3 regions of the Pediococcus ethanolidurans genome follow, and region 2 is predicted to be linked to each of the others. Evidence: predicted binding sites of a transcription regulator. Region 2 holds the regulator's gene; each other region holds the start of a gene.
What was found. Region 2 encodes HrcA, which represses chaperone genes, less so after heat shock. Its sites were predicted from a motif close to TTAGCACTCNNNNNNNNNGAGTGCTAA; they were not measured.
Positions count from the first base shown of each region.

Region 1: groES (co-chaperone GroES) is a predicted target of HrcA. The motif match lies at 6,194-6,220, and genes of this name have one in related genera.
Region 3: AB3219_RS00755 (Hsp20/alpha crystallin family protein) is a predicted target of HrcA. The motif match lies at 2,895-2,921, and genes of this name have one in related genera.

Region 1 is NZ_OZ061250.1:1,271,791-1,282,319, reverse strand. Features, by position in the region: gene AB3219_RS06300 (DEAD/DEAH box helicase) at 1-1, opposite strand, end outside; gene AB3219_RS06295 (YigZ family protein) at 50-688, shown strand; gene AB3219_RS06290 (glycosyltransferase family 4 protein) at 717-1,907, opposite strand; gene AB3219_RS06285 (APC family permease) at 2,081-3,916, opposite strand; gene groL (chaperonin GroEL) at 4,213-5,844, opposite strand; gene groES (co-chaperone GroES) at 5,876-6,160, opposite strand; gene AB3219_RS06270 (CPBP family intramembrane glutamic endopeptidase) at 6,344-7,000, shown strand; gene AB3219_RS06265 (redox-sensing transcriptional repressor Rex) at 7,005-7,628, opposite strand; gene AB3219_RS06260 (ABC-F family ATP-binding cassette domain-containing protein) at 7,741-9,678, shown strand; gene AB3219_RS06255 (serine hydrolase) at 9,731-10,529, opposite strand, start outside.
Region 2 is NZ_OZ061250.1:1,667,484-1,678,012, forward strand. Features, by position in the region: partial or broken gene AB3219_RS08245 (ISLre2 family transposase) at 1-233, shown strand, start outside; gene rimP (ribosome maturation factor RimP) at 423-896, shown strand; gene nusA (transcription termination factor NusA) at 911-2,014, shown strand; gene AB3219_RS08260 (RNase P modulator RnpM) at 2,040-2,336, shown strand; gene AB3219_RS08265 (ribosomal L7Ae/L30e/S12e/Gadd45 family protein) at 2,329-2,643, shown strand; gene infB (translation initiation factor IF-2) at 2,648-5,194, shown strand; gene rbfA (30S ribosome-binding factor RbfA) at 5,205-5,558, shown strand; gene truB (tRNA pseudouridine(55) synthase TruB) at 5,688-6,605, shown strand; gene ribF (riboflavin biosynthesis protein RibF) at 6,620-7,576, shown strand; gene hrcA (heat-inducible transcriptional repressor HrcA) at 7,843-8,889, shown strand; gene grpE (nucleotide exchange factor GrpE) at 8,904-9,500, shown strand; gene dnaK (molecular chaperone DnaK) at 9,526-10,529, shown strand, end outside.
Region 3 is NZ_OZ061250.1:150,732-161,260, reverse strand. Features, by position in the region: gene AB3219_RS00765 (HAD-IC family P-type ATPase) at 1-2,279, shown strand, start outside; gene AB3219_RS00760 (hypothetical protein) at 2,354-2,737, shown strand; gene AB3219_RS00755 (Hsp20/alpha crystallin family protein) at 3,011-3,439, shown strand; gene AB3219_RS00750 (aldo/keto reductase family oxidoreductase) at 3,614-4,558, shown strand; partial or broken gene AB3219_RS00745 (DUF5067 domain-containing protein) at 4,765-5,199, opposite strand; gene AB3219_RS00740 (hypothetical protein) at 5,340-5,675, opposite strand; gene AB3219_RS00735 (DUF1836 domain-containing protein) at 5,826-6,356, shown strand; gene AB3219_RS00730 (aldehyde dehydrogenase family protein) at 7,050-8,450, shown strand; gene AB3219_RS00725 (glycosyltransferase) at 8,593-10,155, shown strand; gene asp1 (accessory Sec system glycosyltransferase Asp1) at 10,156-10,529, shown strand, end outside.

The DNA.
Region 1 (10,529 bases), 400 kb from region 2:
TTTTTATCACCCAGTAATTAAGTACGCAAAAAAGAAAGGTAAATTTTCCATGACCAGTAATTTTATTACAATTTCTAAAAACGGTACTCACGAACTTGAAATCAAAAAATCACGTTTTATTGCGACTGCTTTCCGCATTCAAAACGAAACGGATGCACTTAATTTTATTGATCAAATTAAGCTTAATCATCGTAAAGCCAATCACCATTGTTTTGCATACATGATTGGTAATGATAATTATATTCAAAGAGCAAGCGATGATGGTGAGCCCTCAGGAACTGCCGGAGTTCCAATTCTGGAAGTACTTCAAAAAAAGAATGTCCATAACGTTTTAGTGGTGATTACCCGCTATTTTGGCGGAATCAAGCTTGGTGCCGGTGGGCTAATTCGCGCATACAGTAATTCCACGTCCCAAGTATTAGACGAAATTGGTCTCGTCGAACGCATTGAACAGACCACCTTAGTTCTAACGATCGACTATTCACAATACGACCCAGTCACCCACTGGTTAAGCACACACGATCTTATCGTTCAAAATACCCAATATGCGGAAAAAATCACGATAACAATTCCGGTGATAACTGAACATATTGAACAATTTAAACAAAACATCACAAATCTTTTAAACGGTCACGTTACTTTTCAAACGACTGGTAAACAATTTAACGAAGTACCAGTAAAAAAATAAACATTAAAAACTACCCAGTGAGTAGTTTTTAATGTTTATTTTTAGAATCGGTATCATTTTGTTTTTTTTGTTCTGCTTTAATCTTTGCAGCTCGTTGTCTTTCTTCGCGTTCATTTTCCAATTGATCGCTGGTTTCTTTAGATGTATTTGAAGTAACAATTTTTTGAATCCAATTCAAAAGCGGTCTGCGGTCTTGACCGACCAACCCAATTGCTTCCACAAATAATTCCAACCCAATTAAAATACCAATTGTTAACAAAACTGATCCCCAAATTGGTGAGATCGGATATAACAGTGCAATAAAAGAAAAGATCAGTGAAATACCATAAATCACAAAAACAGTTTGTCGATGCGTTAATCCCATCTGCATTAAGCGGTGATGTAAATGACGTTTATCTGCTTGCGAAATCGACTGTTTGTTTAAAATTCGTCTCAACATGGCAAAAACCGTATCGGTAATGGGTACACCTAAAATCATAACTGGAATGATAACAGATATAAACGTGGCATTCTTCAATCCTGATAACGAAAATACCGAAATCATGAATCCAATAAACAATGCACCGGTATCGCCTAAATAAATACGAGCTGGAAAAAAGTTGTAGGGTAAGAACCCAATTTCAGCTGCTACCAGTGTAAAAATCATAATAACCGTGTAAATGTTAGGCGTCGGCAAGAAGAAGAGTCCCGTAATTCCCGTTGTAAATAATGCAATAATGGAAACACCCGTCGCCAGCCCATCCAAACCATCAATTAAATTGATCGCGTTGGTAATCGCCGCTATCCACAAATACGTGATTGGAAAGCTAAGCCAACCCAATCCAACCGTTCCTAGAAATGGAATCGTTAACGTGGTCATTCGTACATTGGCAAAGACGAAAACTTCAATTGCTGCAAGTGAAATACCGATCATTTTTTGATAAGGTTTTAGGACAAAAATATCATCAATTATTCCTGTTAGGACAATGATACATTCACCACCAAAGATTCCCCACAATTGCCTTGTAGGAATTTGCGCTCTCAATAGAAAGAAAGTGGCAAAATTAAAAGCAAGAAAAATTGCCAAGCCACCCATTGTGGGCATTGGAATTTTATTTACCCGCCGTGCAGAAGGCTCATCTACTGCGCCAACTTTAAATGCGAGTCGTCTAACAAACGGCGTTAGTACGGCAGAGATAATTGCTGTCGCAAATAAGCTTACAATAATTTCAAATCGCATGTTAGACCTCTTTTCTAGACATTATAACTATTATACAAAGCCGACATAAGTAACACAAGTCATTTTATGATACCACTTACACCTTAAATCAAAACAAAAAACTGACGGTTTAATTATATTTTTATCACCGCCAGTTTGATTATTCCTTATTAAATTAACTAAATTTTAGAAAACTATTCATTTAAATGATAATGATAGGTTGAAACAATAATATTTTCGCGTGAATTAAGCGCTGCACGTAATCGCAATCCAGTTTGATTATGCAAAATATTTTGCCAAGGTCTTCGCGGAACAAACTGCGGTACAAGCACAGTGGTCGTATAGTTACGTTCTGATGCTCGTCGTGCAATCACATCGCAAAAACGTAAAGTTGGATTAGCGATTGATCGATACGAAGAATGAATATCTACAAATCGAACGTCAGGATACTCCGCTTTAAACTCAACTGCTGTCTTATGTTCTTTTTTAGGATCCGCATCAAACGAAACATGCATCGCAATTACATAATCGCCAATTGAACGCGCATAATTGATTGCTCCGGCGGTCACACGTGTGACATTGCTAACCAACACAATCACCGTTGAACCATCATAATCGTGCAGTTGAACTTTACCTTTGGCTGCAATACGCAGTTGTTTTGCGACTTTAACGTAATGTTGATGAATCTTATAGAACAATCGTAAAAGTGCAGGCATCACAATTAAGTAAGGCCAAACATTGCCAAAGTGTAAGAAGAACAAACAAACAACTAATCCAAGCGATAAAACTGCTCCCAATAAGTTTGCAGACGATTTTAATAACCAGTGTCCTGTCCGTTCACGGAACCAGTGAACGATCATCCCCGATTGTGATAGTGTAAACGGCACAAACACCCCCACTGCATAAAGTGGGATTAAGAGACTTGTTTGACCGTGGAAAATGATAATTAACACAATCGCACCAACGGCTAAAGAAATGATACCGTTAGAATAACCCAAACGATCTCCACGATCCATATAAGCATGTGGCATATATTTATCCTTAGCCAAATTATAAGCTAACATTGGAAATGCCGAAAAACCTGTGTTAGCTGCAACAGCCAAAATTAAAGCGGTCGATAATTGCAATAAATAGAAAAACAGACCGTGACCAAACACGGATTCTCCAATTTGAGAAAGAACGGTTTGATTTGCATTCGGTAAAATTCCACCAGCATAACTTAAGAATGTAATTCCAGCAAAGAAAACAGCCAAAATTAATGCCATGATTGCCAAAGTATTAGCAGCATTTTTACGACGTGGACGTTTAAAATTAGGAACAGCATTACTAATTGCTTCAACACCTGTTAAAGATGAAGAACCAGATGACAATGCCTTTAAGAAAAGGACAATGGTCATCCCGGGTACAGCAGAACCTAAACTGGCTGCAGCATGTGCCACAACACGACCAGTAATGATATTAAAGAAACCAATTCCAATCATAATGGTGATCATTACAATAAAGAAATAAACTGGAAAAGTTAAAAAAGAGGCCGAATCTCTCAAACCCCGTAAATTGAGAGCCATAATACCAATAACAATTAAAATTGCAATTGGAACTGCATAAGCATGAAGACTAGGAATGGCTGAAGTAATTGCTTCAGTTCCTGAAGTGACACTAACGGCCACGGTCAACATGTAATCTACTAGCAAAGATCCACCGGCAACCAATCCAGCTGACTGTCCCCAATTAGTACTAGCAACAACGTACGCACCACCACCAGATGGATACGCATTAATAATTTGTCGATACGAGATGATAATTGCAAACAAAAGAACTAAAACAATTCCCGCTACCGGGATTGCATACCAAGTTGCCGCTGCCGAAAGAACCAGTAAAACAGAAAGAATCTGTTCAGTTCCGTAAGCAATGGATGACAAAGCATCTGAAGACAACAAAGCCAAAGCTCTAAACTTAGTTAATGATTGTCCACCTTCATCTAAAGTTTTTAACGGTTTTCCAATCAAGAGCCGTTTTAGATAACGCCACATTTTATAATGCTCCTCTACAAAAATAAAATTAACCCGAGTAAAAACTCGGGCAGTGCAAATCAAAAATAAGTTTACTACAAATGAATCTGTTATTCTATATCCAGTTTTCATTTTTTCATGAAATTCGCGAACTTAAATGCAAACTGATTACCACGCAATCCATTCAAACACATCTCAGAACGAAGTGCAACTTTAATATTCATTTTCATATTAATCGGCTTTTTATCATTAATTTACAACAAAAAAAGCCTCAAAATCAGATTTTTCTGACTTTGAGACTTTAAACCATTTATAGCTTACATCATGCCGCCCATACCACCTGGTTGTGGTTGTGCACCAGCTGCAGCATCATCCTTTGGTTCGGGCTTATCAGCAACAACAGCTTCTGTTGTTAATAACAAAGCTGAAACACTGGCAGCGTTTTGCAAAGCTGAACGTGTCACCTTAGTTGGATCAACAATTCCAGCCTTAACCATGTCATCCCAGTTACCAGTAGCAGCATTGTAGCCAATACCTGGTTTTTGTTTCTTCAAGTTCTCAACAACGACAGAACCCTCGGCACCAGCATTTTCTGCAATTTGACGAACTGGTTCTTCTAAAGCACGTTTAACAATATTAACACCAGTTAACTCATCGCCATCAGCCTTGATACCATCAAGTGATGAAATTGCATTAACTAAAGCAGTACCACCACCAGGAACAAAGCCTTCTTCAACAGCGGCTCTTGTGGCATTCAATGCATCTTCAATTCGGTACTTCTTCTCTTTTAATTCTGTTTCAGTAGCTGCACCGACACGGACAACAGCCACACCGCCAGCTAATTTAGCCAAACGTTCTTGCAACTTTTCTTTATCAAAATCAGAAGTAGTTTCTGAAATTTGTTGTTTGATTGTTGCAACTCGTTCTGCAATTTGGTCTTTGTTACCAGCACCTTCAACGATAGTTGTATCATCTTTTGTAACTGTAACTTTGTTGGCTTGACCTAACTGATCAATAGTCGTATCTTTCAAGTTCAACCCTAAATCATCAGTAATAACTGTTCCACCTGTTAAAATACCGATATCTTCAAGTTGTGCCTTACGACGATCACCAAAGCCAGGTGCCTTAACAGCTACAACATTAAAGGTTCCACGCATTTTGTTCAATACCAAAGTTGGTAAAGCTTCACCTGTAATGTCATCAGCAATAATTAAAAGTGAACGACTTTGTTCAACAACAGATTGCAATAATGGCAGAATATCTTGGATGTTGCTAATCTTTTTGTCAGTAATTAAGATGTACGGATTATCTAGATCTGCTTCCATCTTATCGTTATCAGTAACCATGTATTGTGACATGTAGCCACGATCGAATTGCATTCCTTCAACCACATCAAGTGTTGTATCAACACCACGTGACTCTTCAACTGTAATTACACCATCGTTACCCACTTTTTCCATGGCGTCAGCAATCAACTTACCAACTTCTTCATTAGCAGCTGAAATTGAAGCAACCTGAGCAATATCATCCTTAGTCTTAACATCATGAGACATCTTGTGAAGACCTTCAACAGCTGCCTTAGTTGCACGTTCAATTCCGCGACGAATTCCAACAGGATTAGCACCAGCAGTTACGTTCTTCATACCTTCATTAACAATTGCTTGTGTCAAAACAGTTGCCGTTGTTGTACCATCGCCGGCAATGTCATTTGTCTTAGAAGCAACTTCGGATACTAACTTAGCACCCATATTTTCAAAATGATCTTCAAGATCGATTGCTTTAGCAATTGTGACACCATCATTTGTAATTGTTGGTGAACCGTAAGACTGTTCCAAAACAACGTTACGACCCCTTGGTCCAATGGTTGATTTAACTGTATCAGCTAATTTATCAACACCCTTTAACATTTTTGTTCGTGCATCTTCAGAAAATTTAATTTCTTTTGCCATAAATATTTCACCTCAAAATTTTTTAGTTTGTTTAGTCAATAACTGCTACAATATCTTTTTCATGAAGTACCAAGTACTTCTTGCCTTCATACGAAACTTCAGTACCGGCATACTTATCAAAAATTACTGTATCGCCGGCCTTAACAGAAGGTGCAACCTTTTCACCGTTATCTAGTACGCGTCCTTCACCCACAGCAACAACTTTGCCGCTTTGTGACTTTTCCTTAGCATTACTTGCAAGGACAATGCCACCAACAGTTTGTTCTTCTTCTTCCTGTGCTTCTAGTATCACGCGATCTCCTAATGGTTTTAACAAAATGAATCCCTCCAGTTATATATTTATGAATATTTAGCACTCTTAGTTGTTAAGTGCTAACAACAATATTTACTATATCATTCTTAAACTAGAATGCAAGTATTTTACTGACCTTTTTTGACAAAAGGCTTTTCGAACCGCGCAAACATGCTATACTAAGGGAATACTTGTGAGGTGTTCAGTATGAAACTTGAAAAGAAATCCATCTATATATTAATTACGTATTTAATCATTTATCTCTTGCCAAGTTTTTTAAATAGTTCCTTTAAATTAACACATGCAGTAATTTTTAATGTTCAAATTATTGATTATTTGGTCGGTGCCATTATTCTAAGTTTCTTGGCCTTTCATGATATGCCTAAAAACTATCCTGAAAAAAAATCGAGCCATGCTTGGCAGATTGTTCTGTGGGGCATTCTCGGTTTTATTATTGTCATAATTTTGCAAACGATTATTCTTCGCTTAACCATTCAGGCTGGGGGCAACGCTGCTTCTCAAAATACGAATAATTTGTTAGCCATTGTCAAACACTATCCACTGTATGCCCTAATTCTTATAGTCGGGGCACCCATTATGGAAGAGATTGTTTTCCGCAAAGTACTTTTTGGCAATCTTGCGACATTATTTGGTTTTCTCGGCCCCAATATTGCCCAGCTTCTTACCGCACTGCTGGCTAGTACTTTATTTGCGTTTGCACATGCAGACGGTCACTTAGTTTTATACGGTGCTATTGGCTTATGGTTTTGTTGGCTTTATCATCATACCGGCAAAATTCAAACTTCCATGATTGCACATATATTAATGAACTCTTTAGTTGTTTTACCTCTATTGACTCTTTAAACCATTAATCATGATTAATTGCGTAAATTAAAGTCTGAAGTTCATTAGTTAAATCAATATTTTGAATTCGAATGCCATCTGGAACAGAAATTCGAACCGTCGTGAAATTCATAATTCCTTTAATACCAGCTTGCATTAATTTATCGACAACTTTTTGTGCAATAGTTGCGGGAATCGTAATAATGGCAATTTCAATCCGTTGATCTTTAAGTTGTTCTTGCAATTGGTCCATTCTGTATACTGGCACATTACTTTGAACCGACCCAATCAACTGGGGATCAATATCAAACGCTGCGCTAATACGTACATTGCTATTTTTATGAAAATTAAAATTTAACAACGCATGCCCTAAATTTCCAACGCCAATTAACGCCACATTAGTCAATGTGTCTTGATCCAAAATTTTCTTAAAAAAATCAATGAGTTTGTGAACATCATAACCGTAGCCCCGTTTACCTAGCGGACCAAAATAGGAAAAATCGCGTCTAATCGTCGCCGCATCAACTTGAATAGATTCAGCTAATTCTGCTGAAGAAACACGTAATTTATTTGCATACAATAAGTTATTTAAATAGCGATAATAAAGTGGTAACCGTTTTGCGGTCGCTTCTGGAATTTTAGTTTCCATCCTTAAACCTCCAATGAAGTTTGTGAATAATTAACAAGCTCTATTTTACCACTTACAACAAGAAACAAAATTTAAGATATAATAAAATAGCAACATGAAAGGATGAATGATTGTGATCTTATTACAGGCTCAAGATGTTAGCCGTGAGTTTAGCGGCGACCCCTTGTTTTCTCATGTAACTTTTGATATTCAAGAACAGGATAGAATCGGACTAGTTGGCAGAAACGGTGCCGGCAAAACAACCCTGCTCAAAATGTTAATTGGCGACACACAACCAGATAGTGGCGAAATCACAACCAAAAAAGAGCTATCAATCGGTTACCTTGCACAAAATCAAGGCTTAAATACTGATAACTTAATCTGGGATGAAATGCTGACAGTTTTCAAAAAAGTAATTCAACTCGAAAAAGAGATTCATGAATTAGAAAAACAACTTGGTGATCCAACTATTATTGCTAATTCTGAAAAATTTGAAAAGCTGTCTAATGTATATGATCAAAAACAACAAACGTTTAAAGCACAAAACGGTTTCGGCTATCAGGCTGAAATTCGAGGAGTTTTACATGGCTTTGGCTTTGAAGAATCAGTTTATCAACGATCCGTAAATACACTGTCAGGCGGTCAAAAGACTAAATTAGCGTTGGCCAAATTATTGTTAGAGCAACATGATCTGCTAGTTTTGGATGAACCAACCAATCATCTTGATATGAATACATTGACCTGGTTGGAAAAATACATTAAGTCATACAGCGGTGCCCTACTTATTGTGTCCCATGATCGTTATTTTTTGGATCATGTGGTCACGCGTACTCTTGATTTAGATCGAAAAACGTTGACAACTTATACAGGAAATTATTCCGATTATGTAGATCAAAAAGCAGCACGTTTAAAGAGCGAGTGGAAAGCTTATGAAAAACAGCAAACTAAAATCGATAAACTAGAAGATTTCGTTAACAAAAACTTGGTTCGTGCTTCTACTACCAAAAGAGCACAAAGCAGACGAAAACAATTAGAAAAAATGACCGTTTTAGAGCGTCCTACCGATAATAACGCCAAAATGCACTTCCATTTTGCTGCCAAACATTCTAGCGGTAACGTTGTGTTAACTGTGCAAAACGCTGCCATCGGTTATGATCAACACGTTTTATCATCACCAATAAATATTGAGTTAAACAAACACCATGTTCTGGGTATTGTGGGACCAAACGGAATTGGAAAATCAACTTTATTAAAAAGTATCCTTGGACAAATTCCATTGCTTGCTGGCACTGTGAAACTTGGAGCTGGTGTTGAAATTGGATACTACGACCAGGAACAACACAATTTGGATGATAAAAAAACCGTTTTAAATGAATTATGGGATCAACACCCATTAGTATCAGAAAAAGATATTCGTTCCTTACTTGGCAGTTTTTTATTTTCTGGAGATGATGTTTTAAAACCCGTTAAAAACTTAAGTGGTGGTGAACGAGCAAGGCTGCTCCTAACCAAACTCACCATGCAGGCTGACAATTTCTTAATTTTGGATGAACCTACTAATCATTTAGATATTGATAGTCGTGAAGTACTTGAAAATGCGCTTAATGAGTTCGATGGCACTGTCCTATTTGTCTCACATGATCGTTATTTCATTAATCGTGTGGCCACTGAGATTCTTGAAATTTCACCTCAAGGCAGTCAGCTATTCTTAGGCGATTACGACTATTACCTAATGAAAAAAGAAGATCAGAAAGTGACTTCATCCACGGCTACAAACCAGGCAACCACGGTCACTGACAATAATTCTAAAAAACAAGATTATCTCGCTTCTAAAGAGGATCAAAAAGCTCAACGTAAACTACAACGAGAAGTTGAAAAACAAGAAAATAAATTAGATGAGTTGGCTGCAACTGAGAATAAAATTCAAACTCAAATGGCGGATCCGCAATTCTTCCATGATCATTTGAAGCTTGAAGAACTGCAAAACACCTTAACCGCAACACAAGCACAAATCACGGAAGTTGAAAATAAATGGACTCAGCTTAGTGAACAACTTGAAAAATTAAACTAAAAAAGACCAAGTTTTGGACAGCTTTTGCAGCTGCAAAACTTGATCTTTTTAATTATTCACCAAAGAATAAATCCAATAACCGATCTCGATCTTCATTCCATCGACTATCTTCTCGGGTTGGGTAATTTTGGTTGGTCAAAAAGACAAATCCACGTTTATTTTCTGGATCAAATGCTAAGATTGTGCCTGTATATCCAGTTTGGACATACTGTTCTTTATGGTTAATACGACGCCAACCTAGTGTCCGGCCATTTTCATCGTAGCTTGCCATCAAATCAAATAAATTAGGATCCAAAACTTCTTTTTTCTGATATTTTCCCCGATTAATCATCATTTCGGTAAACACGGTTAAATCACTTAACGTAGAGAAAAGACCGGAGTGCCCGCTTTCACCATTCAGCAAAAGAGCCTTGTAATCATGCACCTGTCCTTGAATTTGACCACGCTGAGCATCAACTTCAGTTGGAACAAACCGAGACTTCGGTCGGTTCAAATTATATCCTGTATTCGTCATCGCAAGTGGATACCAAATGTGATCCTGAACACTCTTATCGATTGAACCATTCAAAGTACGAATGATTAATCCCAATAAAATAAAGCCCAGATCAGAATAAACGGTTTTTTCGCCAGGTTTGTAGACCAAAGGATCCTCATACAGTTTCTTGATAAGTTCCACACCAGTTAGATTATGTTCATTTTCAACATCCGCGGGTAACCCACTGTTATACAATAAAAGATTTTCAATTGTCACTTCAGGATGGGAAAAGCCAGGTAAATAGGCGGTAACCGAATCCTTTAATCCTAATTCGTGAACTGCTAACAATTGAAACACTCTGGTTGTGGTTGCGACC
Region 2 (10,529 bases):
AATTAATTGAAGCTCGGGTAAACGGTAAGCTGAATAAATACTTACGTGGTGGTTTAAGAAAGTTACAAGAGATAAGGATGGAGATAGCGACGGAACCATTGAAGACGTTGAGTTCAGCCCAGCTGAGCAGCAAGCACCATTCTAAGCATATTGGCGTTCTTGCAGGTAAAATACCAGTTGATGCCCCAACAAGTAGCCCCATCGGAGCAATAGCAAAAATATTTTCAAACTAAGAATTATGTATAAATATTTGGTTGATTATAAGGTACCTAGGAAAACTTGACACATACTGACATGTAGTTAATTTGTACAGTATTAAGGTATATGTTATACTAATAATGAATCTAATTGTGGCAAGTGAGTGAGCAGAAAATGCTCACTCTTTTTCTTGAAAATATTTGAATTTTATTGGAGGTTTAAGTTTGGCGAGTGTTGTAGAAACAGTACAAAAGGAAGTAGAACCGCTTATTGAATCTCACCAGTTTGATTTGGTGGATATCGAATTCGTAAAAGAAGGCAAGAGTTGGTACCTTCGTGTTTATATTGACAAACCAGGTGGGATTACAATTGAAGATTGCGCTGAGGTGAGCGACCAAATTAGTGAAAAGCTGGATAGTTTGGAACCAGATCCATTTCCTCAGGCATATTTTCTTGAAGTTTCATCTCCCGGCGCCGAACGACCAATAAAAACTTCTAATGACTGGCAACGAGCTGTGGGACAATACATTCACATATCCTTGTATGCACCAATTGATGGTCATAAAGTCTTTGAGGGTACACTGGACGAATATTCAAAAACAACAATACAACTGACTTACATGGAAAAAACAAGAAAAATAAGTAAACAATTTGAACTTAAACAGATTGGATTTGCGCGCTTCGCAATCAAATTTTAAAAGGAGAATTTAAAATGAGTAAAGAAATGATCAATGCCCTCAACACTTTAGAAGAGGAGAAGGGGATTAAAAAGGAAGTTGTTATTGATGCCCTGGAGGCCGCACTGGTTTCAGCTTATAAACGAAACTACGGTCAAGCGCAAAATGTGGATGTTGAGTTTGATGATAAAAAAGGCGACATTCATGTTTATGCGGTTAAAGAAGTTGTTGAAGAGGTTTTAGATGATCAACAACAAGTAAGCCTTAGTGATGCTTTGAATATCAATAAAGCTTATGAATTAGGCGATCATATTAAGTTTGAGGTAACACCAAAAAACTTTGGGCGAATTGCTGCACAAACTGCAAAACAGGTCATTTTACAACGGGTACGCGAAGCAGAACGAGAAATTATTTATAACAAATATAGTGAATATGAAAACGAAATTATGACTGGAGAAGTTGCCCGTCGCGATAATCGTTTTGTCTATGTAGATCTTGGCGGTGTTGAAGCTGTCATGTCAAAACAAGACCAGATTCCAACTGAAAGATATGAACCACATGATCATATCAAGGTTTATGTGACTAAGGTTGAAAATAGTGGTAAAGGTGCACAAGTATTTGTTAGTCGAAGTACACCAGACTTGTTAAAACGTTTGTTTGAACAGGAAGTACCTGAGATTTTTGATGGTACGGTTGAAATTGTTTCAGTTGCACGAGAAGCTGGTGATCGAGCTAAAGTAGCTGTTCGTTCAAATGATCCAGATATTGATGCAGTGGGAACCTGTGTAGGACCTAGAGGACAACGAGTTCAAACAATTGTTAATGAACTAAATGGTGAAAATATGGATATTGTTGAGTGGGAAGATGATCCTGCAAAATATATTTCTAATGCTTTAAATCCTGCTGAAGTTGTTGATGTTTTGTTTGACGAAGAAAACGAACGAACTTGCATGGTTATTGTTCCAGATTATCAGCTTTCATTAGCAATTGGTAAACGTGGTCAAAATGCACGCTTAGCAGCAAAATTAACTGGCTACAAGATTGATATTAAATCAGAAACAGATGCAAAAGATTTAGTTGAACAACCAAATGAAGAAGACACCACAGATTCAGATTCAAAAACAGACGACAACGAATAACATTTGACTAGGAGGCTCGATAACGATGAAAAAAAGAAAAATTCCGTTACGTAAAGATATTGTGACGGGTGAGATGTTCCCAAAAAGAGAACTAGTTCGAGTTGTTAAAAATAAAGAAAATGAAGTTTCACTTGATCCAACCGGTAAAAAGCCTGGTCGTGGGGCTTATATCGGATTAGATGTTAAAATTGCTAAAAAAGCAAAAGATGAAAGAACTTTTGATAAGACATTTAAAATTAAAGTTGCCGATGAGTTTTATGATGAGTTGATTGCTTATGTTGACCATCAGCAAGCTCGGAAGGAATTGTTCAAAGATGAATGATAACGATCGTTTTTCCAATTTACTTGGGTTGGCACGAAGAGCAGGAAAATTGATTTCTGGGGAACAACAAGTGTTACAATCAATTCGAAGCCAAAAAGCTAAATTGATCGTTATCAGCACTGATTTGGGTGCTGCTACACGGAAAAAAATTTCTGATAAATGTACAACTTATCAAGTCCCTTTATTAGCCTTTATGAATCGTGAAATGCTTAGTCAAGCAATTGGACAATCAAGATCTGCTGTAGCTATTGAGGATCAAGGATTTGCTAAAGCCTTATTGAAATTAAATATTGAAGAAGGAGCGTGAAGATATGGGGAAAAAACGCATATATGAATTAGCTAAGGAAATTAATGTGTCCAGTAAGGACATAATTGCTAAGGCTAAAGAGTCTGGGTTTGATGTTAAAAACCACATGTCTACCCTTGGAGAGAATGAAGAACGCCAAATTCGCCAATCATTCGCTACTAAAAATAACCAAAAATCTGAAACACCAAAGAAGAAACCAACATTATACCGTTCTGCTAAAACTGGTAAAACAGTTGTTGAACGTACAGCTGGTAAAAAACAGGAGACTAGTGTGCAGCGTAAATCAACTCAAACAACACAAAAAACTCAGGGTACTAAACCTGTAAATAATAACCATAAACCAACTGCTCAGACACATACGACTGGACAGACGAATTCAAATTCTAATCGATCACAACGATCTGGTCAGAATACTTCAACAAGTCGAAATCAAAATCATTCGACTCAGAACCAAACTCGAAATAACACAAGATCTGCACAGAACAATGCTCAAAACCATAGTTCTCAAAAGTCACGAACATCACAAAACAATTCGTCAAATGGTGGTAATCGTTCAACTAGTTCTAATCGAACAAATACCAACACGACTAGTCGACAAAATAATAGCACGCAAAATTCGTCTACGTCGAGAGATGGTCGTCGAAATAATTCACAGGGAAACCGTAATTCAAGTTTTGGTCGCAATAACAACCGTTACAACAACCGAAACCGGTATAACAAAAAGAGTAAGAAAAATGGGCGTTTGCGTCAAGTAAGTAATAAACCAGCACCAACTAGAAAGAGTAAGCCATTACCAGAAGTCTTTGAATATAATGATGGGACTAATGTAGCTGAAATTGCTAAAAAGATTCATCGAGAACCAGCAGAAATTATCAAAAAATTATTTATGTTGGGCGTGATGGTTAATCAAAACCAAACTTTGGATAAGGATACTATCGAAATTTTGGCAGCTGACTATGGCATTAAGGCTGAGGAGAAACAGGAAGTAAATGTTTCTGACATTGATAAGATGTTTGAAGAAGAAGCTAAAAATACCGATCATCTTGAAAGTCGTCCTCCAGTTGTTACAATTATGGGACACGTTGATCATGGTAAAACGACCTTGCTAGATAAGCTACGCCACAGTCATATTACGGCAGGTGAAGCTGGAGGAATTACTCAAGCAATCGGAGCTTATCAGTTAAAGCATGATGGCAAATTAATTACTTTCTTGGATACACCAGGACATGCGGCATTTACAGAGATGCGGGCTCGTGGTGCTGATATTACTGATATTACAATTTTAGTTGTTGCTGCTGATGATGGTGTGATGCCACAAACAATTGAAGCTATTAACCATGCTAAGGCCGCTAATGTGCCAATTATTGTAGCGGTTAACAAGATTGATAAACCGGGTGCCAATCCCAAACATGTTATGGAACAATTAACCGAATATGGGTTAGTTTCAGAAGATTGGGGTGGTGACACCATCTTCGTTGAAATTTCAGCTAAATTTGGCAAGAATTTGGACGAATTATTAGACATGATTTTACTTCAAGCAGAAGTTATGGAGTTGAAGGCAAATCCAGATCAAAATGGTGCTGGCTCCGTAATTGAAGCAAGTCTTGATCCAGGTAAGGGTTCAATCGCAACAGTCTTAGTTCAACAAGGCACTATGCGTGTTGGTGATCCAATTGTAGTTGGTAGTACGTTTGGTCGTGTTCGAACAATGACAAATGAGCTAGGTCGGCGTGTAAAAGAGGCCACACCATCGACACCGGTTGAAATTACTGGTTTGAATGATGTTCCTGAAGCTGGTGATCGTTTTGTTATCTTTGATGATGAAAAATCGGCTCGTGCTGCTGGTGAGGAACGTGCTAAGGAAGCCTTAATGGAAGAACGTCGAGCAAATAATCATGTAACACTAGACAACTTATTCGATTCTCTTAAAGAAGGAGAGATGAAAGAAGTTGATTTGATTATTAAAGCTGATGTTCAAGGATCAGTTGAAGCTTTATCTGGCAGTCTTAAGAAAATTGATGTTAAAGGTGTTCGGGTTAACATCATTCATACGGCTGTTGGTGCTATCAATGAAAGTGATGTTGCGTTAGCAGAAGCAAGCAATGCGATCATTATTGGTTTTAACGTTCGCCCTACAAATCAGGCCAAACAATTAGCTGACTCATCAAATGTAGATATTCGTTTACATCGAGTTATTTATAACGCTATCGATGAAGTTGAATCTGCTATGAAAGGGATGCTTGAACCAACATATAAAGAAGAAATCACAGGTCAAGTCGAAGTTCGTCAGATCTACAAAGTTTCACATGTTGGTACCGTTGTTGGTGGCTATGTAACTGAAGGCTACATTCAAAAAGATAGTGGCGTTCGTTTAATTCGTGATAGTGTGGTCATTTATGAAGGTAAATTGGCTAGTTTGAAGCGCTTCAAAGATGATGTTAAACAGGTTAAACAAGGATATGAATTAGGTCTTACAATTGATGGCTACAATGATATCAAGGTTGACGATGTCATTGAGGCTTATATCATGAAAGAGGTTCCTGTAGAATAGGAGGATCCAAATGGCAAGATTATATCGAGCTGATCGTCTTGGTCAGGAAATTGAAAAAGAAATTAGTGATATTATTCGTAAACGAGTTCGTGATCCACGTGTGCAAGGCATTACAATTACCGGTGTTAATGTGACGGGAGACTTACAACAGGCAACTGTTTACTATAGTATTCTGTCAGATAAGGCTTCCGATGGTGAAAGAGTTGCAACTGGATTGCAAAAAGCAAAGGGACTTATTCGTAGTGAGTTAGGTTCACGCCTTTCAATCTATAAAACACCTGAGCTGATTTTTGAACGGGATGCTTCAGTTCAATATGGTGATCGAATTGATCAATTAATTAATAAGCTCAATTCAAAAGAATAATATGCTATTTAATAAATACGCAAAAGAATGGTCTGGAATTTAACGGCCATTCTTTTTTAATATCAAAATTCAATGAATATCGCGATCCTATGCTATAATTTAAAGCAGAAAATGTGGAGGTTGTTTTAAATGGACGGTATAATTCCTTTGTATAAACCACGTGGAATGACAAGTTTCGATTGCGTTGCCAAAATGCGTGGTATTTTACATCAAAAGAAGATTGGTCATAGTGGTACTCTAGATCCCAACGTGGACGGTGTTTTACCGATTTGTGTTGGTAAGGCGACTAAAGTTGTAAATTATTTAATGACCTCAGGAAAAGTTTATATGGGCTCGATAACTTTTGGTTTTTCCACGACGACGGAAGATTTGGATGGTGAAGTGGTTAAAAAAAAGTTTCTCAAAGAACCTCTCACTGACGATCAGATTGATCAGGCCATGGCAGAACTAACTGGTGAAATTATTCAAATTCCACCGATTTACTCGGCCATCAAAGTTAACGGAAAAAAACTATATGAGTATGCCCGTCAAGGAATTGATGTTAAGCGACCTGAACGCAAAATAACTGTTCAAACGTTTAAACGTCAGGGAAAATCCATTTTTAATTCAACTGACGGAACTCAAACGGTCAATTTTGAGGTGCAATGTAGTAAAGGAACTTATGTACGCACGCTCGCGGTTGATGTTGGGAAGTACTTAGGCATTCCTGCAGTAATGTCAAAATTAACTAGGGTTAAAAGTGGTGGATTTAAGCTGTCTGAAACAGTTACTTTCGCTCAATTGGAACTAGCGGTTAAACACGAAAATGTTGCCACATTGATGTATCCACTTGATTACGCATTAAAAATGTATCCTCATTTTTCTTTGAATGAGGATTTAAATCGGCGCGTTCAAAATGGGGCGATTCTGCAACGCAGTAACTTTAAGCAACCAAAAAATGCAGCACCTGTACTGGTACTAACTTTTGAAAATCAAGTACAGGCCTTATATCAATATGATGAACAACGAGTAGCTTATCGGCCATTGACAATGTTATTAGTGAATTAGAATAGGAGAATTTTATGAGAATTATTTATTTACATCATCCATATAAGACTCAACAGATTCCCCAAACAGAGGTTGTTTTAGCAATGGGATTTTTTGGTGGTGTTCATCTTGGTCATCAAGCAGTAATTAAAAAAGCACGAGCAGAGGCAACTAAACGTAAAATGCCTTTGGCAGCAATGACATTTGATCATCATCCATCAGTCGTATTTCCTAAACCGGGTTTAAATGGTCTGCATTATTTATCTTCTGTAAAACGCAAAGCAGAACTGATGGAAGATTTTGGGGTTGATATCTTATATGTGGTCAGTTTTACCTCATCTTTGGCACATTTGAAACCACAGGAATTTGTTGATCAATATATGGTTGCACTTCATGCTAAGGTAATTGTAGCGGGATTTGATTATACTTATGGGCCACGTGAAATTGCCGATATGGCTCATTTACCAAGTTATTCGAAGAATCATTTTGATATAATTACAGTGAATGAATTTCTGCTTGATGGTCAAAAGGTGAGTTCTACGCGAATTCGTAATGATTTGGAAAAAAGTAATGTAGATCATGCTAATAAGTTTTTGGGCTATGTTTATCAAACTAGTGGATTAGTAGTTCATGGTGAAGCACGTGGACGAACCCTTGGTTTTCCGACGGCCAACGTTTTATCCGATCCATGGGTGAGAATACCGGGAATTGGTATTTATGCTGTACAACTTAAAGTAAGCACTAAATGGTGGCCCGCAATGGCATCTGTTGGTCGAAATGTGACATTTGGAGAAAATCGACCAATTACCTTAGAAATAAATATTTTTGATTTTGATCAAGAAATTTATGGTGAACAGGTTTCCGTGAAATGGTATCACTATGTTCGTGGAGAAATAAAATTTGCCAATGCTGCAGAATTAGTTGAACAATTGAAAATGGATGAAAAAAATATTCGGAAATATTTTGCGAATTTAAATAAAAAGCGTAACTAGCGGTAACTGTCAAATGAGTAAAAACTTATTATTTTAACAAAATAGGTAGTTCATACCAATTGCATACCAAAATTTTAAGAAAGTTAACTAGTCCGAGTAACTGGTTAATGAATAGAAACGTTGAATTAATAAGCTTTTCAACACATTGATTTAAAAATAATTTGATTAATGTCAAAAAATGTTTGACTAATGTTGACATTTGAATCTACATTTGTTATCTTTAATAGTGTCTTAGCACTCCAATGTGCTAAGTGCTAAAAGAGGTGATGGTTTTGCTGACAGATAGAGAATTGCTGATTTTAAAAGCAATTGTTCAAATCTATACGAGTGATGGTCAACCTGTGGGTTCAAAGGCACTAGTTAGCCAATTACCAATTCATGTGAGTTCTGCGACAATTCGTAATGAGATGGCAACGTTGGAAGAGATGGGGCTATTGAAGAAGACGCATTCTTCATCCGGTCGAATTCCGTCAATTCAAGGTTATCGTTATTATGTTGATCATTTGCTAAAACCTGATAAAGTTCAGTCGAGTGATTTACGGCAAATCCGTTCATCGTTCAATCATCAGTTTCAAGAAATTGATGATATTGTTGCTGAATCGGCAAATATGCTTTCAAAGTTAACTAGCTACACTGCTTTTACTGTGAAGCCAGAACTGAAAGATGCCAAACTTGAAGGCTTTCGATTAGTACCTCTTGGAAATCATCGGGTTATGGCAATTCTGGTGACTGATAATGGAGATGTGCAAAATAAAACTTTTAAAGTGCCAACAAATGTCGATCCAGAGGCTTTAGAGTCTGTTATTCGAGTCATTAATGACGAATTAGTTGGTTTAAAGTTATCAGAGGTTTTCCAAAGATTAGCAACAGATATTCCGATTCAAATCGGTAAATATATCGAAACGCCAGAAGGATTCTTGGATATTTTTGAGGATGTTTTGAAAAAATCGGCAACTGAAAGATTTTTCGTTGGTGGTCGCTTAAATTTATTAGATTTTTCCAAACAGCATGATTTAGGATCGATCCGTTCATTGTATAGTTTGATGAGTCGTTCGACCGATCTCGCAAATGTTTTAGGATCTCCTGATCAAAATATTCAGGTTCAAATTGGTAATGAAATTACTAATAATCTTTTAAAAAACTATAGTTTGATCACAGCAACTTATGATGTTGATCAACACGGCAAGGGTGTTATTGCAATATTAGGTCCGACAAGTATGCCTTATTCAAAAATGATTGGATTAGTTGGTGCCTTTCGAACTGAATTAGCAAGACGCTTGATAGATTATTACCACGATATTGATGATAGTTGAGAGGTGTGAAGACAGTGTCAGAAGATAAAAAAGCTAAAGCAGTTGATCAAACAACTGAGATGCAACCCAAAAAAGCTAAAGATAAACATGCAACAACAGCAAAAGTCGAAAAGAAATTAAAGAAACATTTGAAGTCCTCTGCAGAAGTTGAAACATTAAAGGCACAAGTTACTGATTTAAATGGCAAGGTTGATGCTATCACTGATCAATATATTCGAGCTAAGGCTGAGATTGCGAATATTCAAAAACGTAATGAAAAAGAACAAGCTAATTTGGTAAAGTACGATGGTCAAAATTTGGCAAAAGATATTTTACCGGTTATTGATAATCTTGAACGCGCTTTGGCAATTGAAGTAACTGATGAAAATGGTAAACAACTTAAAAAGGGTATTCAAATGGTTTTTGATCATATGAGCAAGGCTTTAAAAGATAATCATGTGACTGAGATTGAAGCAGTTGGCAAACCGTTTGATCCGCACATTCATCAGGCGGTTCAGACAGTTGCTGTCAAAGATGGTGAAAAGGCCGATCAGGTTGTGAGTGTCTTGCAAAAAGGATACATGTTAAAAGATCGGGTTTTACGCCCAGCAATGGTTGCTGTATCACAATAAAAATAAAAAGAGGGATTAATTTAAAATGGCAAGTAATAAAATTATTGGTATTGATTTAGGAACAACAAACTCTGCGGTTGCGGTCCTTGAAGGCGACAAACCAAAGATTATTACAAATCCAGAAGGTAGTCGAACAACACCTTCAGTGGTTTCATTTAAAAATGGCGAAACACAAGTTGGTGAAGTTGCCAAACGACAGGCAATTACAAATCCAGATACGATCGTTTCTATCAAACGTCACATTGGTGAAAAAGATTATACGGTTAGTGCTGGTGGTAAATCATATACACCACAAGAAATTTCAGCGATGATCTTGGAATATTTGAAACACTATGCTGAAGATTATCTTGGTGATACTGTGGAAAAGGCAGTTATCACAGTACCTGCTTACTTTGATGACTCTCAACGTCAAGCAACAAAAGATGCTGGTAAAATTGCTGGCTTGGATGTTGAACGAATCATTAATGAACCAACTGCATCAGCTTTAGCATACGGTCTTGATAAACAGGATAAAGATGAAAAAGTCTTAGTTTATGACCTTGGTGGTGGTACTTTTGACGTTTCGATCCTTGAATTAGGGGATGGCGTTTTCCAAGTACTTTCTACTAATGGTGATACGCACCTTGGTGGTGATGACTTTGATCAAAAGATCATTGACTGGTTAGTTGATGACTTTAAGAAAGAAAATGGTGTTGACCTTTCTAAAGACAAGATGGCTTTACAACGTTTGAAGGATGCTGCTGAAAAAGCAAAGAAGGATCTTTCTGGTGTTAGCGAAGCTCAAATTAGTTTGCCATTTATTTCTGCCGGAGCAAATGGTCCTTTACATTTGGAAAAGACTTTGACTCGCGCACAATTTGATCAAATGACTTCTGACTTAGTTGCGCGTACTAAGACTCCTGTAGACAACGCTCTACGTGATGCTAATCTTTCTGCAAGTGATTTAGATGAAATTATCCTTAATGGTGGTTCAACCCGAATTCCAGCCGTTCAAGAAGCAGTTAAAAATTGGACAGGTAAGGAACCAAA
Region 3 (10,529 bases), 1.5 Mb from region 2:
TTACTGGAGATTTGGTTTTCTTAGAAGCGGGTGATAACGTGCCTGCTGATTTACGAATTCTAACTGCTGATAATTTAAAAATTCAAGAATCCTCTTTAACAGGGGAAACTGATTCAGTTTTAAAAAATGATGAAGTGTTACTTGATTCCAAAACCCCATTGGCAGACCGTTTAAATATGGCTTATGCATCTACGGCCGTTACGAACGGAAGTGGTCTGGGAATCGTGACAGCAACTGGCGCACAAACTGAAATCGGAAAAATTAATGACAGCATGGAAAAAGTGCAATCTAAAACAACACCTTTAATGCGAGAAATTAATGATTTAGGTAAGTATCTGTCCTACGCAATTGTGGCCGTTGCTGTCTTAGTAACGATTTTTGGCCTGATCACACAGGTTTATTCGCTGTCTGTTTTAATGGTGGCAGTCATTACGATGGTTGTAGGATCCATCCCTGAAGGATTACCAGCTAGTACTTCGGTTGTGTTAGCCATGGGTGTCAAAAAGATGACAAAAGCTAATGCAATCGTTAAAACACTACCCGCAGTTGAAACGTTAGGTGCCGTGGACGTCATCAATACAGATAAAACGGGAACGTTAACCAAAAACGAAATGACCATCGACACGTTAATCACTGCTAAAGGTCAGTATGAGGTTAGTGGAACTGGCTATCAACCAGATGGACAAATTACGAAAGCTGGTCAGCCTGTTGCTGCCGGTTATGACGAAGATTTAGATCGTCTTTTGGTGACTGGTCATGAAGCAAATGATACACGACTCATCGAAACGGATGGCAAATGGGAAATTAACGGTGAACCGACTGACGGTGCATTTTTAACGCTATATCATAAGGTATTTAAGAAGAACGAACCAGATTTAGTTGAATTAGATAAAATTCCATTTGATTCAGATTATCGCTATATCGCAAAATTGGATGAGGATAGTGATGGTCAAAGAGTTATTTTAGTGAAGGGATCCCCAGACAAAGTTTTTGCTATGGCAAAACAGGCAAACCCAGATTTTAATATTGAAACTTGGACACATAAGGTGTCTAAACTAGCACAAAATGGTGAGCGTGTGGTAGCACTTGGCTATCGTAAAGTTGAACGAGAAGTGCATACCTTAACGCATGAATTGGTTCTTGAAGGTGTTCAATTTCTTGGAATTGCTGGGATTATTGATCCTCCTCGCGAAGAAACAATGGTAGCACTGAAGGAAATGCGTGAAGCTGGTGTTAAAGTCAAAATGATTACTGGTGACCATCCCGAAACAGCGGCTGCTATCGCTCAAAAACTCGGGTTAGATACCAAGATCTCCGCGATTACTGGTGCAGAAATTGATGAGCTGTCTGATGACCAATTAAAGGCAGTTATTCAAGATTATAATGTCTTTGCGCGTACGACTCCTATGAATAAGTTAAGAATTGTTGAAGCCTATCAGGCAAATGATTTGGTTACGGCGATGACTGGCGATGGGGTAAATGATGCACCCGCTTTGAAAAAGGCAGATATTGGAATTGCTATGGGAATTAAAGGAACTGATGTGGCTAAAGAAGCTGCTGATATGGTGTTGGCTGATGATAATTTTGCAACGTTAACAACGGCCATTAAAGAAGGTCGTCACGTTTACGACAACATCAAAAAGACAATTCGTTTCCTCTTACCAACCAGTTTTGCAGAAGGTTTGATTGTGTTGATTTCGATTCTTTTGCAACAAGAAATGCCGTTGGTTCCTACGCAATTGCTTTGGATTAATATGGTGTCGGCGATTACAATTCAATTTGCGTTTTTATTTGAACCAGCAGAAGAAGGACTCATGAAACGGCTTCCCAGAAAGAATAATCAAGCTTTCTTGAATCGAAAAGATGTTTGGCAAATTGTGTATGTTTCATTTTTAATCGCTGGTTTGGGAATTGGTGCATTTAAGTGGCTAACTTTACAAGGTATTAATCCAGTGGTGGCCAGCACGGTGACTTTAAACGTGATTGTAGTTGGTAAGATTTTTTATCTTTTCAACATTCGAACACCAAAATTGGCTTTATCTAGGGATATTTTGAGAAATCCAATGGCATTTGCCATTATTGCCATTTTGCTTGTTTTACAGGCCGGCATTACTTACTTGCCGTTTATGCAAGTCATATTTAGTACAGCTAGTTTGAACTGGTATTTCTGGTTAATACCAATAGTTGCAGGAGCTGTGGTACTTGTGGTGACCGAATTGGACAAAATGTGGGGAATTCGGCAACACAGACGTTCTATTGCCATGTGGAATCAAAAATAAAGCGCTTTTTCTTAACGATTCTAAAAAGTAGTGCTAGGATGAGGTCGTAAAAATTAATTAAGGAGATCTCAGAAATGGCAAAAGATGATGGAATTAAAGTAGAAACAGATGAAGAACAGATTGCAAAGATTGACTTTGATAAAGAAGACGTCAAACAAGCAGCTGATATGATTGAAGAAAAGGGCTTTGTTACAAAGAACGATTTTCCAGATATGAAAGATCGTTTATGGAGCCAAGGATTCTACGAAAAAATTGAAGACGAATTTCATCATCGTGATAATGAAGATCCTTACATTTTCTGTGAGCGATTTGATTTCATTGGCGGTGCCATTGAATCAATTATCTTTGACATGGATCAAGTAAAAACACGTGAAAAAGCGTTGCATATTTTAGGTGAAGCTTTGGACTTAAAAGTTCAAGATAAGCCTAGCGAAACTCACAAGATTATTACTTACTAAATCAGTATAAAAACAGCTCATCTTTAGGCGATTTTAGAATCAACTAAAGACGGCTGTTTTTTTGATTTCCAGAACATAAACCAGAACATAAATAAGGATAAAATGAATTTTTAATGATGAGATAAACGGCTCTGAATCAATGCTATTGAGCATTTAATTAGCACTCCATAGTTCACAGTGCTAAATTCTTGCATTCGATTTTAGAAGGTCCTACTATATAGTTGTACCGGGAAATGAGGTACGAAATATTTTATATAAAAGGAGTCTTGAATTATGGCTAACGAGTTAAGAAATAGAGATTTTGATGATTTTGCACCACTTGATTTTTTTGATAATTTCGGAAAGAATTTCTTCAAATCAATGACTGAAGGTAGCTCAATGAAGACGGACATCCGTGAAAATGAAAAAGACTACCAAGTTTCAGCAGAATTACCAGGCTTTAAGAAAGAAAACATTGTTTTGAATTATGACAATGATACATTGACAGTCACAGGCAAACACAATGTTGATAAGGAACAAAAAGATGAAAAGGGTAATTTGATTCGTCAAGAACGTAGCTACAGCAATGTCTCTCGTCAATTCTATCTTCCAAATGTTGATCGTGATAAGATCAATGCATCATATGATGGCGGTGTGTTAAAAGTAACTTTACCAAAGAGTGAAGAAAAACTTGAAAGTAATAAACAAATTCCGATTAACTAATTAATAAATTAGTGTTAAAAGGTCATGACTAGTTGAGTTATGACCTTTTTATTATCAAAAAATGATAATGACAACCACTTAATGCAAACGGTAACAAATTAATTCTTTTTTGAATTAAAAGGTGGTAAGCTGGTAGTCGAATATGTATAAATTCATTTATTAGGAGTGATACCTTTGAAACAGATTGTTATTGGTGGTAAAAAAGTTTCTAATGTGGCATTAGGTATTATGCGTATGGATGCGTTGGATACAGATGCAGCCACAAAAGTGATTGAGACAGCGGTTGACAACGGTGTGAACTTTATTGATACTGCCGACATTTATGGCGGTGGAAAATCAGATCTTGTCTTTCGGGATGCACTTGCTAAGTCATCAGTTAGTCGTGATGATTTGTGGATTCAGTCAAAAGTTGGTATTCAAAATGGTAACGATGATGGTTCTGGCAAACCTTATGGGAATCGTTATAATTTCTCAAAACAGCACATTATTGATGCCGTTAATCATGAATTGGAGAGCTTGAACTTAGATTATTTGGATTCAGTTTTACTTCATCGGCCAGATCCATTGATGGAACCAGATAAGGTTGCGGAAGCGTTTGATGAATTACAAACGGCGGGCAAGGTACGTCATTTTGGAGTTTCAAACTTTAACCCAATGCAATTTGAAATGTTGCAACGCGCGGTTTCACAAAAATTGATGTTTAATCAACTACAATTCGGAATTATGCATAGTAATATGATTGATTTCGGAATGCATACTAATATGCAGGATGATCGTGGTGTGGATCATGATGGACAATTTCTTGAGTATTCAAGAATTCATGATATTGTGATTCAAGCATGGTCGCCATATCAATGGGGAAACTTTAATGGACCATTTATTGATAATCCTAAGTTCCCAGAGTTGAATAAGAAGATGCAGGAATTGGCAGACCAATATGGTGTGACAAAGAATGCAATTGCGACGGCATGGATTTTGCGTCATCCGGCGAAGTTCCAGGTGTTGGTTGGATCGATGAATCCGCAGCATATTAAGGAATCGCTGGCAGGAAGCGATGTGGAATTGACGGGCCAAGAATGGTATGACGTTTATTACGCAGCGGGAAATGATATGCCATAAAAAAAGTGGGCTCTGAGTAACGAAAGAAAGGACGCCATAAGAGCGATGGATGCGGGAGTAATCCCGCTGGAATCGTGCTTATGGCGTCCTTTCTGTTACTCAGAGTCGTCCTAAGGCAAAAATGTATTCAACCTTTCAATTTTTCAAAATAAAAAAGCAGTGATTCATTTTTCTGTAAAATTTGAATCATTGCTTTTTCTAATAAATTATTTTGTTGCATATTGTCGTGTTGCAATTAGTTGTTGATGAGAGTCGTAAAAGTGAACTTTTACTGGAAGTCCATTTTTGACAAGTTCCCATGATCCTTCAGCGTTAAGCGTATGGTTAGGCTTAACCTCATTCACAGAAGAGTTTTCAAGCGTGTCATCTTTAGTGGTACTCGTTGAAAAAGGTAAGGATCCCTGGTTTAACTTTTTAACTTTTCCGTTAACAGCTTGGGTAGCTTTGACATATTTATACCAGTAATCTGATGGAACAAGTTGGGCGCTACTAGTATTTGCAAAAGTGTATCGCAAAATCAAAACTTGTTTATTCTTAGTTGCTGAAGCTGTAACACGATTTTCAGTGATAGTAAAAGTTCCTTGAGGTGTTTTAAATTGCTGACCTGTCAAAGAAGCGGTTTTCTTAATAACTTTTTTAGAGGCTTGAGTTTTTTTGAACTAGTAGTCTTTTCCGTCGAACTTTTTGAAGTGTTTTGTTTGCCACAACCAGCTAAGCTAATGGTTAAAAAACTTAGTGTAAAAAGTAAGACAACTTTTTTAAGATTTTTCAAAACTACTTGTTACTCCTTTGACTGCTTATTTAATTCGCTAATACTCATTGACATAGTTTTGGGTTTGTCCTTGATTACGATGATGGTTCCTTGTCCAAGAAATTTCTTTTCACCCTTGTAGGTAATGTCATATTCTTTGGCAACGGCACCGGAGTTTTGTAAACCCATCACATAAATTGTGTCTTCTGTATAATCATCACTAAATACGAAGGCAACAACAGGAGAAACAACGAGTTTGTCAGTTTTCATTTTCTTTAATGTTTGCCAGATCCCATCAATGACTGGCTGGGGGATAATTTCCTTGACTTCATCTGCTACGCGTCTTTTCTTTGTAAATTCAAACAAAATAAGTGCCTCAATTCATAAGTATTTTTTTAAGAATAGCACATTTTCACCCATCTCGTCATGAAAATAGATTGTAAGCAGTCAACCTAGTTCTAAAAACTAGCTGATCGTGATATACTTACGGTAACATCTATGGACGAGGTGAATGAAATGAGCGAATTAGAATCGTATAATCATTGGTTAAAAACAGTTAGGGAAGTAAAGCTGCCTCACTGGGATGAATTACCAAACTTTGATCTGTATATGGATCAGGTGGTGGCGCTTTTAACGGGGTATACGGGACCATTGGGAATGGATCCGGTTACGCCAACGATGATTAATAATTATGTGAAGCAAAAGGCGGTAGTGGCGCCAACTAAGAAAAAGTACCAGGTGATGCAGGTGGCGGATATTTTGTTGATTACGTTGTTGAAGCAGTCGTTTCCGATTGTGGTGATTAGGTCGGGAATTGATCGAATAACGGCGACGGATTATCCAAAGCAGGCGTACGATCGGTTTATTGATATTGTGAATCAGAAGATCGCGAGAATTGGGATGGAGCATACGACGACGGTGGCGAAGAATATATCGGAGCAGTTGATGCAGGTGACATCGAATATGATTGTGGATCAGGTGCAGACGGGAGAATTGATCCGTTTGTTGCAAAAGTCGGTGGAGCATAAGCCGACAAAGTTAAAGTGAGCAAGGCAAAATGATAAGAGGCTGAATATAAGTGTGACGTAGGCGGGATAGCGATCCCGCAGGAGTCATGCTTATATTCAGCCTCTTGTTTTGCCGAGCTGTCCTAAAACTAGTGAGTGGAACAAGTCGGGTAGTCTTAATAAGTTAAGTGAGATGGAGGTGGGATCGTAATCCCACAGGAATCTTGCTTAGCTTATTAAGACTGACTTGTGTAACTGTCCTAAAGTTTAGCGAAAAAGGCAGAGAAGGGTGATTGAAGGATGGGATCGTAATCCCACAGGAATCTTACTTAGCTTATTAAGACTGACTTGTGTAACTGTCCTAAGGCTTAGCGAAAAAAGGCAGGGAGGGTGAGATGGAGAGTAAGCAAGTATTTTAAAATCCAAAAAAAATTGGACCGAACCATTTAACAATTAGATAGTTTTGACCGAATTGAGTGTTCTACCAATCATAAAAAAGTTTGTGAAGTAAGCGATTACTTTTTGTACTAAAATTCACAAACTATATCTGTAGCAATAATTATGAGACATTCTTTTTTCACAAAGTACAAATCCTTTGATGACGTAGCGAACAATGATTTCTATCAGTTTCAGATTATGTAATCAATTTGCATTTACAAAAGAATATTAGAAAGATACAATTGTAATTGTGAAGCAAATAACATACTCATTCTGAGAGGAAGAATAATATAATATGATTAAAGATTTAGATAACAAGAAGGCAATTGATGAACCACAAGCTATGGTCAATGACCTTGTTAAGAAAGCTCATATTGCTTTAGATCGTCTCAGTGTCATGGATCAAGAACAAATTGACAAGATTGTGCACGCAATGGCAGAAGCAGGTTACCATGCTCGTCAGAAGCTTGCAAAAATGGCGGTTGATGAAACTGGTCGTGGTGTTTATGAGGATAAGGTTATTAAGAACCAATTCGCGACTAAAGATATCTATAATTCAATTAAAAATGACCGCACAGTTGGTATTATCAGTGATGATAAGGAAACTGGTATTATGAAGATTGCTGAACCAGTTGGTGTTATTGCAAGTGCAACCCCTGTAACTAACCCAAGTTCAACTGTTTTTCATAATGCATTGTTGGCAATTAAAACACGAAACCCAATTGTATTTGCTTTTCATCCATTTGCACAAAAAACTTGTGTCGAAACAGGAAAAGTAATTGCAGAAGCAGCTGTAAAAGCTGGTGCTCCTGAGAACTGTGTTCAATGGATTACAAAACCAAGTATGGCTGCTACAACTGATTTGATGAATCACGATGGTATCGCAACAGTTGTTGCAACTGGTGGTGCTGGAATGGTTAAATCAGCTTATTCAACAGGTAAACCTGCATTAGGTGTTGGACCTGGTAACGTACCAGTTTACGTTGAAAAATCAGCTAATATTAAACAATCACTAGATGATATTGTTTTATCGAAATCATTTGATAACGGTATGATTTGTGCTTCCGAATCAAACATGGTGGTAGATGCTGACATTTATGACGAAGTAAAAAGTGGCTTAAAGGCTCGTGGTGCTTATTTCGTTAAATCAGCAGACATGGAAAACTTTGCGTACACTGTCATGAATCGTGAAAAAGAATCTGTCAATCCTAAGGTTGCTGGTCAATCTGCATATGCAATTGCACAATGGTCTGGCATTGAAGATTGTCCTAAGGATGCCAAATTCTTAGTAGCTGAAATGGAAGGACTTGGCGGTGACTATATTCTTTCTCATGAAAAGTTATCACCAGTTTTGACCATGGTTAAAGCTACTAGCCAAGATGATGCAATGCATTTAATGAAACGTGGCTTAAACCTTGGTGGTTTAGGACATACAGTGGGCTTGCATACCGAAGATGATGATTTAATTACTCGCTTTGCTCTTGAAATGGATGCTTGTCGAATTCTGATTAATACACCAACTTCTCAAGGTGCAATTGGCTACAAGTATAACAACATCACACCTTCATTAACTTTAGGTTGTGGATCATGGGGTAAAAACTCTATCTCTCATAACTTGGAAGATTGGGATCTATTGAATATTAAAACAGTTGCCAAACGCTTACCAAAGTTACGTCATGAAAGCTTAGATTTCTAAAATAGTTTTTTGAAATTACGTTTGTATTGTTACTGAAAATCAGTAATGATATGAACGTTTTTTATTGCAGTTGTTAAAACGGTAACATTTTCTGCTATAATCGGGACATAAACTCAATTTTAAACTGAAAAGGTGGGATTTTATGTATTACTTTCTGAATACGACCATTCCTTTAAATAAATCTGGTATCGAGCATGCTCAAATTAAGCGAGTAAATTTATTCAATGACTATGGAATCGCAAACAAAATTGTGACTCGCAATTTTGAAGTGGACTTGCATCATAATTTAAAAGTAGCCGGAATCTCTGAAAAAAATCATGTTAATTTATTTGAATTTTTACAAGGATCCGAAGATTTTAAGACCAAAGAATTGACGGCTAAAGATGTCAAGTTGCCACACGGTTGTAAATTACGACGCGATAAGGGTACTTATACCTATACTGCAAAAGATTTACGCGGAAGAGTAGCTGTGCGCATTGAACCATGGAGTGAGCATGATTCACAAGTGCAAACAGCAAGCTATTTTGACTATGCTGGTAATCTTTTGCGCCGAGAACGCTATGATCATCGCGGCTTTTTATCAATTATTGAAATTCATAATCCCCAGGGCGGCGTTAGCAACGAACAAATTTTATCGCCAGAAGGTAAATTAGTTTATGAATCGTTCTACTTTAATGATGGTCAAGGAAAAATCCAGAATTCTTTGTTGCGCATCGTAGACTTTCATGGACAAGATTACGAGTTTACCGGTTTAAAAGGATTACAACGGTTCTTCTTCGATCAACTTAATAAGGCTGATGCGGGTCATAATGTGTTTATATCAGACCGGGCAGTCGAAACCGAGTGGTCACTACTTCACATGAAGACTAAGGCTTATAAAGTCCTGTTTTTACATAATGCCCATACTGCCGATCCAAATAATCCAATGGATCGACTGTTAAATAATAATTTTGAATTTTCATTAAATAATTTCACAGATTGGAATGCTGTGGTTGATTCTACACATCGACAAACTGCTGACGCTAAGCTGCGTTTTGATGAAAAGCAAACACCAATTTTCACAATTCCAGTTGGCATTGTGCCAAATGCACTCATGAAGAAGGCTAAGGTTCCATTTACAGATCGAACTTTGGGAAAGATCATTGTTGTCGCGCGGCTTTTCCCTGAAAAACGCTTGGATCACTTAGTCAAAGCATTTGCCATTGTGCATAAAAAATTACCGCAAACTACGCTAGATTTTTGGGGCTATGGAGACGGTAAAACCGATAAAGAATTGAAACAACAGGTTAAGGATCTCAGTTTGAATGATGCCGTGCAGTTTAAAGGGTATACACCAAATATTGGCGACGTGATGGACAGGGCTCAAGTTTCTGTTTTGACAAGTCGAGTTGAAGGCTTTGCGCTAGCAGTTTTGGAAGCTCAGTCTCATGGACTACCAGTGGTCGCATATGACATTCCGTATGGACCTTCTGATATTATTGAAGATGATTTTAGCGGCAAACTTGTCAAAGACGGCGATTACAAAGCTTTCGCGCAAGCATTAATTGATCTTATGATAAATCAAGATCAGTTACGTCAATATAGCGACAATGCGTATGTGAGTCGTGAACGTTTCAGTGAAAAATCAATTTGGAAAGATTGGCAACAATTGATTGAAGATGCTGATAAATTCTTTGAGAAACAAACTGCAAAGGAGGCGGAATAGATGATTTACTTTTTGAATGAATATTTGATGGCTTTGAATTTGGGACTTGAATATACAGAAATAAATCGTATTCACCTTTTTAAAAATAACCATGTCGATGCAAAAATTGTGACTCGTGATTATAATCAAGAATTACATCGTAACATGGAAAAACTGGGTTTAAGTGATGACGATGTTGTCAATATGTTTGACTTTTTTCAAAATGCCGAACATATTGAAAAATCTAAAGTTCTTAAAACAATCGATTTAAATCTTCCTAAGGCTTATGAAGTTGATCAGGGTGCGGATTTTAGTCGCATTTATGATGGTGATCGTGTTGTCGGAGATGTCTATTTTGCCAGTAGTACTTTTGGACAAGTTTCCTATGTTGACTA